Linked DNA regions of Spartinivicinus marinus. The protein of the gene in region 1 interacts with the protein of each later gene in a pairwise test. Links are inferred from orthologs where the notes say so. Each region holds a gene or a part of one and is shown on either strand. Other genes may lie near its edges. The genes, in order: OQE68_RS01570 and OQE68_RS12915.

The links.
Region 2: the proteins of OQE68_RS01570 (region 1) and OQE68_RS12915 interact in binary tests that used the Escherichia coli proteins (3 or more experiments, as listed by UniProt). The link is inferred for Spartinivicinus marinus from one-to-one orthologs.

What each region holds. Positions count from the first base shown.
Region 1 is NZ_JAPJZK010000001.1:333,774-337,513, reverse strand. Bases 105-3,518 are described here. They hold OQE68_RS01570 (2-oxoglutarate dehydrogenase E1 component), read left to right. Parts: upstream 105-480; coding sequence 481-3,318; downstream 3,319-3,518. Other genes in these bases: odhB (2-oxoglutarate dehydrogenase complex dihydrolipoyllysine-residue succinyltransferase), read left to right, coding at 3,399-3,518. In the rest of the region: more of odhB, read left to right, coding at 3,519-3,740. UniProt on the Escherichia coli protein: E1 component of the 2-oxoglutarate dehydrogenase (OGDH) complex which catalyzes the decarboxylation of 2-oxoglutarate, the first step in the conversion of 2-oxoglutarate to succinyl-CoA and CO(2).
Region 2 is NZ_JAPJZK010000001.1:2,869,907-2,873,152, forward strand. Bases 142-3,061 are described here. They hold OQE68_RS12915 (ATP-binding cassette domain-containing protein), read left to right. Parts: upstream 142-597; coding sequence 598-2,526; downstream 2,527-3,061. Other genes in these bases: OQE68_RS12910 (TIGR02444 family protein), read right to left, coding at 142-515; OQE68_RS12920 (TetR/AcrR family transcriptional regulator), read right to left, coding at 2,651-3,061. Outside these bases: more of OQE68_RS12910, read right to left, coding at 1-141; more of OQE68_RS12920, read right to left, coding at 3,062-3,238. UniProt on the Escherichia coli protein: Genetic data indicate it may be involved in ribosome assembly or function.

The DNA.
Region 1 (3,740 bases):
AATTGCTTTTGGTAATAGGTATAAAACCCAAAGCGTCAGTTGGTTGAGTATTTCCGACAAGTGCCCTACATGCAGGGTTAACTGTATTACAGTGCGAATGCATTTATAAATGTACGTGTAAGAATGTACTTGCAATCGTGTGTTTATAAGAGTGTATTTATAAGGGCGTCTTTTTAAGAATAGGCTTTTAAAAAGGTGCTTTTAAATTGATGTATTGTAATGCAACTGAATAGCCGGAGCTGGTAGCCTGTGTTTAATTTTTCGTTTAAATACAACTGCCGTTATGCCCCGGTTTTTGTGTGAGTGTTAGAACCGAAATATAACGAGTCTGTTTGTCGGCCTATCTGGTAAAGCAGCTTAAGCTTATTTGGTCAACAAGTAATAAGCTGTTTAGCCCTAGATAAAAGCAGTTTTGCTTGATCAGGGGTGAAAACCTGACAAAACTTGCCGGATAGCTGTCTTACTCATGGGGTAATAAGAATGCAAGAAGGTGTCATGCACCAGATGTGGCGGACGGCGCATATATCTGGTGGCAATGCAGCTTATGTAGAAGAGTTATACGAGCAATTTTTGCGTGATCCAAATGCCATCCCAGAAGAGTGGCGTGATTATTTTGAAAAGTTGCCACAAATTGAAGGTGTTAGTGCTCAAGATGTTTCGCATGCAACGATTCGAGAACACTTTCAGCTATTAGCCAAACAACGATCTACCTCCCATGTAATGGCACCGGTTTCCGTTACTTCTGAACACGAAAAAAAACAAGTTCAGGTAATGGAGTTGATTGAGTCATTCCGTCAACGGGGTCACCAGAATGCTAAGCTTGATCCTCTAAATCTCCAGCAGCGCCAGCAAGTTCCAGATTTAACGTTAGAACACCATGGGCTTAATCAAGCTGATTTAGACACCGTTTTTCAAACAGCCTCGCTCTCTTTTGGTAAAGACGAAGCCACCCTTAAAGAAATCTGGCAAGGTTTAAAAAATACCTACTGCTCTACCATTGGTGCTGAGTTTATGCACATAGTGGATTCAGAAGAGCGTCGCTGGTTTGAGCAACGCCTAGAGTCTAATCGTGCTCACCCTACCATCAGCAAAGAATCCAAACTGCACTTGTTAGAGCGATTATCTGCAGCTGAAGGTTTAGAGAAATATTTAGGCACTAAATACCCAGGGACTAAACGTTTTGGCCTGGAAGGGGGCGAAAGCTTAGTGCCGATGGTTGATGAGCTTATTCAACGGGCCGGTTCTTATGGGGCCAAAGAAATGGTCATTGGTATGGCACACCGGGGCCGATTGAATTTATTGGTGAATATTCTGGGTAAAAACCCAGCCGATTTATTTGATGAGTTTGAAGGGAAAAAACTTCAGGATGAAGGTTCTGGTGATGTGAAATACCACCAAGGTTTTTCATCTAACGTGATGACGCCGGGTGGCGAAATTCACTTAGCGATGGCTTTTAACCCTTCACATTTAGAAATTGTTTCGCCTGTCGTTGAAGGTTCGGTAAGAGCTCGTCAAGATCGTCGTAACGATGTTAATCGTGATTTAGTGGTGCCTATTAATCTTCATGGTGATGCTGCATTTGCAGGACAAGGTGTGGTGATGGAAACCATGCAAATGTCGCAGACTCGTGCTTATAAGACAGGTGGCACTATCCATATTATCATTAACAATCAGGTTGGTTTTACCACTAGCCGCCAGGATGATGCCCGTTCAACAGAATACTGCACCGATGTAGCTAAAATTGTTGAAGCGCCTATTTTGCATGTGAATGGTGATGATCCAGAAGCGGTATTATTTGTCACTCGCCTGGCTTTAGACTACCGGATGCAATTTAAGAAAGATGTGGTCATTGATTTGGTTTGTTATCGCCGCCGGGGCCATAACGAAGCGGATGAACCATCGGGTACTCAACCACTGATGTACCAGGTTATTAAAAATCAACCAACCACGCGTACTTTGTATGCAGAGCGCCTGATTAAAGAAGGTACGTTAACTGCAGAAGAAGACAAGCAAATATTCGAAGGCTATCGCACAGCACTGGATAATGGCCAACATGTCGTGAAAAGCCTGGTAAAAGAGCCTAACAAAGAACTATTTGTTGATTGGGCTCCCTATATCGGTCATGAGTGGACTGCAAAACACGACACTCAGGTAGATATTAATGTACTGCAAGAGCTGGCTAATAAACTACACGACATTCCTGATGGTGTTGTTGTACAACGCCAGGTTGGGAAAATTATTGAAGATCGCCGCAAAATGGCAGCGGGTGCTTTACCCATTAACTGGGGCTTTGCGGAAACCATGGCTTATGCCACGTTATTACATCAGAACAATCCCATTCGGATTACGGGTCAGGATGTCGGTCGTGGTACTTTCTCTCACCGTCATGCGGTACTGCATAATCAAAAAGACGGTGAAGCTTATATTCCGTTAAAAAATCTTGCCGAAGATCAGCCAGCCTTTGATATTTATGATTCATTCTTATCAGAAGAAGCGGTGTTAGCATTTGAGTATGGCTATGCAACCACTACCCCAAATGCATTAGTCATTTGGGAAGCACAATTTGGTGACTTTGCGAATGGTGCTCAGGTGGTTGTCGATCAATTTATTACCAGTGGTGAGCACAAATGGGGACGTTTGTGTGGATTAACCATGCTGTTGCCCCATGGCTATGAAGGGCAGGGTCCTGAGCACTCTTCAGCTCGGCTAGAACGTTATTTGCAATTATGTGCGGAACATAATGTACAGGTTTGTGTACCTACAACGCCTGCTCAAGTGTTCCATATGCTTAGGCGACAAGTATTACGTCCTCTGCGTAAGCCGCTGATCGCATTAACACCCAAGAGTTTGCTTCGCCATAAACTTGCTGTTTCAACCTTAGAAGAGCTGGCAGAAGGTAGCTTCCATACAGTATTAGCAGAGGTGGATGATATTAAGCCAGCTGACGTTAAGCGTTTAATTATGTGTAGTGGTAAGGTTTATTACGACTTACTGCAAAAGCGTCGTGCAGAAAATCTTAACGATGCAGCAATTATACGTATTGAACAACTTTACCCATTCCCCCATGACGATCTGGAAGCTGTGTTTGCACAGTATCCAAATTTAGAGCGTGTGGTGTGGTGCCAGGAAGAGCCTATGAACCAGGGGGCTTGGTACTCTAGCCAGCATCATATGCGACGGGTGATAGCAGAGCATCCTAACAAGCAGCTGTATTTAGAATACGCAGGTCGGGAAGCCTCTGCAGCCCCTGCCTGTGGTTATATGTCAGTGCATGTGGAAGAGCAGCAAAAGCTGGTAGATGACGCTTTCACTATTTAATGATTGAAGGGCGTGTAACAGCGCCTTACTTAAAGATTGGGTAACAAGCAGTAAACATTAAAGGTTTTTAAGGAAACAACATGGCCACTGAAATAAAAGCACCTACTTTTCCGGAATCAGTTGCTGACGGCACCGTCGCCACTTGGCACAAAAAAGTGGGAGAAGCCTGCAGCCGCGACGAATTATTAGTAGATATTGAAACTGATAAAGTGGTTTTAGAAGTCGTTGCCCCTGCTGATGGTGTGTTAAAAGAGATTGTCGCTGCTGAAGGCGATGTGGTTGAAAGCGAAGCGATTATTGGCGTATTTGAAGAAGGTGCTGCGGCATCTGCGGCACCAACCGCAGGAACTGCTCCGGCTGCAGAAGCTGCTGCGCCAGCCGCTAGTCAGGCAGCAACAGGTGAAGCCATTTTAAGCCCAGCC
Region 2 (3,246 bases), 2.5 Mb from region 1 along the record:
TGTATTATTTCGTTAAACCATACTGAAAGAGCTGTTAGTAACTCTTGAAATGGAAATTGATTAATACTATTAAGATAATTTGATGTATTGGTAATAAATAGATCCGCAGGTTTTTTCTGGCTAATATGATCAAGCTCGTTGAAGTGACGGAAAAGAATTTGCTGCTCGTGGTACTCAAAATGTAATTCCATCTGCTTAATTAACTGGTAGAGCAAACTCCCTTCTTCATCTGAACTATAACATTTAAGTTTTTGCCGTAGTTTTCTTATTTGCAACGTATATTCTTGATGCCATTGAGCCAACTGTTGCCACAACTGTAGGCTGTTTTGTTGGCTAAGTTGTTTGTTATTAAGACTACAAAAACTACAAAACAATAAAAAATTAATACTTAACTGCCATTTGTCTTGAAAATGTAAAGCTGTTTTAGCGATTTCAGTTTGTTGGTAAACCGTACATGAAAACTCCCAGAAAGGATTGGTTGTTGTTGAAACTTGAGGAATGGTGTTGAGATTCACTTAAACTCCTAGGTTGAAATTTAGTTGAGAGGTGCCTTTATATAGGTGCATATTCATAACTTTTCTAGGATAATGCTTGGCTATGATCAAGTTGGAAAAAATTTCATTATATCGAGGCCACAAGCAGTTATTGGCTAAAGCCAGTGCAACTATTCATAATGGCCAGAAAGTAGCAGTAATCGGAGCTAATGGCTCTGGTAAGTCAAGTTTTTTTGCAATGTTGCTAGGCCAGCTCACTATTGATAGTGGTGACTTGCTTATGCCGGAAAAAGCAAGTATTGCTCATATGAAGCAAGAGGTAGGAAGTTGTGACCGAGCTGCAGTTGAATATGTTATTGATGGGGATGCACAATTAAGAATATTGCAACAGTCTTTACTACAGGCTGAGCAACAGCAGAACCATCAGCGAGTAGCCCTTATCCATGCTGAATTAGATGCTATCAATGGTTATACGGCACATTATCGAGCCGAGCAGTTATTACAAGGTTTGGGGTTTAGCCCTTCAGACTATACGAAACCAGTAAATACTTTTTCTGGTGGCTGGCAGATCAGGCTGAATCTAGCTCAAGCACTGATGTGTCGTTCAGATATCCTATTATTAGATGAGCCCACTAACCACTTAGATCTAGATGCAATTATCTGGTTGGAAGAGTGGCTGAAACGTTATCAAGGTACTTTATTACTCATCTCTCATGACCGGGATTTTGTAGATAATGTGGTGGGGCAGGTTATTCACTTTGAACAGCAGCAACTTCATAGCTACTCTGGAAACTATTCGGCTTACGAACGAATTAGAGCAGAGCGACTTGCTTTACAGCAATCTTTGTATGAAAAGCAGCAGCGAGAAATTGCTCATCTTGAAAAATTTGTAAATAGATTCAGGGCCAAAGCATCTAAAGCTCGCCAGGCACAAAGCCGGTTAAAAACGTTGGACAAACTAGAGCGAATTGCTCAAGCTCATGTAGATAGCCCATTTTCATTTGATTTTGGCAACAACAGTCGGGTTTCTAATCCTCTACTTCAATTACAGAAAACCGATTTAGGTTACCCTGACAAAACAGTTTTGCACTCAGTTAATCTTAATATTGAACCTGGAGCGAGAATTGGTTTGCTTGGTGCAAACGGAGCGGGTAAGTCGACACTGGTTAAAACCCTTGCAGGCCAGCTGTCTGTCCAGTCAGGACAAAAGCTGGAGGGGCAAAATTTAAAAATAGGCTATTTTGCTCAGCAGCATTTGGATGCCTTAGATATTTCGGCTACTCCTCTTTTGGTAATCCAACGGCTATCGCCCACTGTATCAGAGCAGGCGATTCGAGACTTTTTAGGTGGCTTTAATTTTATAGGTGATCAGGCTGTCGCCACTATTGAAAACTTCTCTGGTGGAGAAAAAGCCCGGTTGGCTTTAGCAGTGATCGCCTGGCAATCGCCAAACTTACTCCTATTGGACGAGCCTACTAACCACTTAGATATTGATATGCGCTTTGCTTTGACGAAAGCCTTACAAGACTTTGACGGCGCAGTGGTATTAGTTTCTCACGACCGCCACTTATTAAATAGCTCAGTAGATGATTTATGGCTGGTGAGTAATGGAGAAGTAAAGCCTTATCAGCAAGACTTATCTGAGTACAGCAAGTGGCTAATAGAGCAGAAGAAAGCACAACAGGCTGCAAAGGTAAGTGATGGCACTGAACATGATCAGCAAGTGCAAGAGAAACCAGTAGGGAAGTCACGAAAGGAGCAAAAACGTGAAGAAGCTGCAATTCGTAGCCAGCTTAGACCTCTTAAGCAAAAAGTAGAGCGGCTTGAAGTCGATATTCATAAAACAGAGCAATCACTTGAAGCATTAAGTGAAACTCTGGGTGATGCGTCTTTATATGAGGAAAAAAATAAAGGGAAATTACGCCAGTTACTGGATGAGCAGAGTCAGCTAAAAAAACAGCAGCAAATATTGGAAGATGACTGGATGATGGCTCAGGAAGAGTTAGAAAACATGACAAAGGAATTGAGCTAAGAGAATCTTTTTTTACGTCAGTCGGCGGAGGGGTATTAGAGATGCCCTTTAGTTTGAATAAAAAACAAGCACTGTTTAATTAATCGTAACAGTGCTTGTTTTAGAAAATTCCATGTAACTACGTCTATTGGCTCGTTAAGTTGCTTAGTAATTGAGCTAAAATACGATCCAAGTCCTGTTTGTCAGGCTTTGTGCCTGTAAGTACTCTCAAACCAGTGATACCTAACATGAGTAACTGGGATAAAATTTTTGGATCTTTTTCTGCTGAAATTTCGCCACACTTTTGTGCTTTTTCAATCATATGACGCAAGCCAGCTTCTATTTGTCTTAAATAACTACTGACTTTTTGATGGATGCCTTCGTCATGGGGAGCTACTTCAAGTAATGTATTTACTAAAAAGCAACCTTTTGACTCATTATCCAGCAAAATGTCAGCAGCTAGTTGTTCAAAGTAAAGCTTTATGGCTGTTAATGGCGAGTCAACTGACTCAAAACAACATACCTGTTTATCCAACCGGCGCTGTGCATAACAGTCAATTGCAGCCATATAAAGGCCACGCTTACTTTTGAAGGCTGCATATAAACTGCCTGGCTTTAAGCTTGTGGCTTCGACCAGATCAGCTACAGAAGTGGCTGTATAGCCAGTATTCCAGAAGACTTCGAGGGCCTGATCAAGGACCTCGTCTCTGTTAAACTCTATAGGACGGCCCATAGAAACCT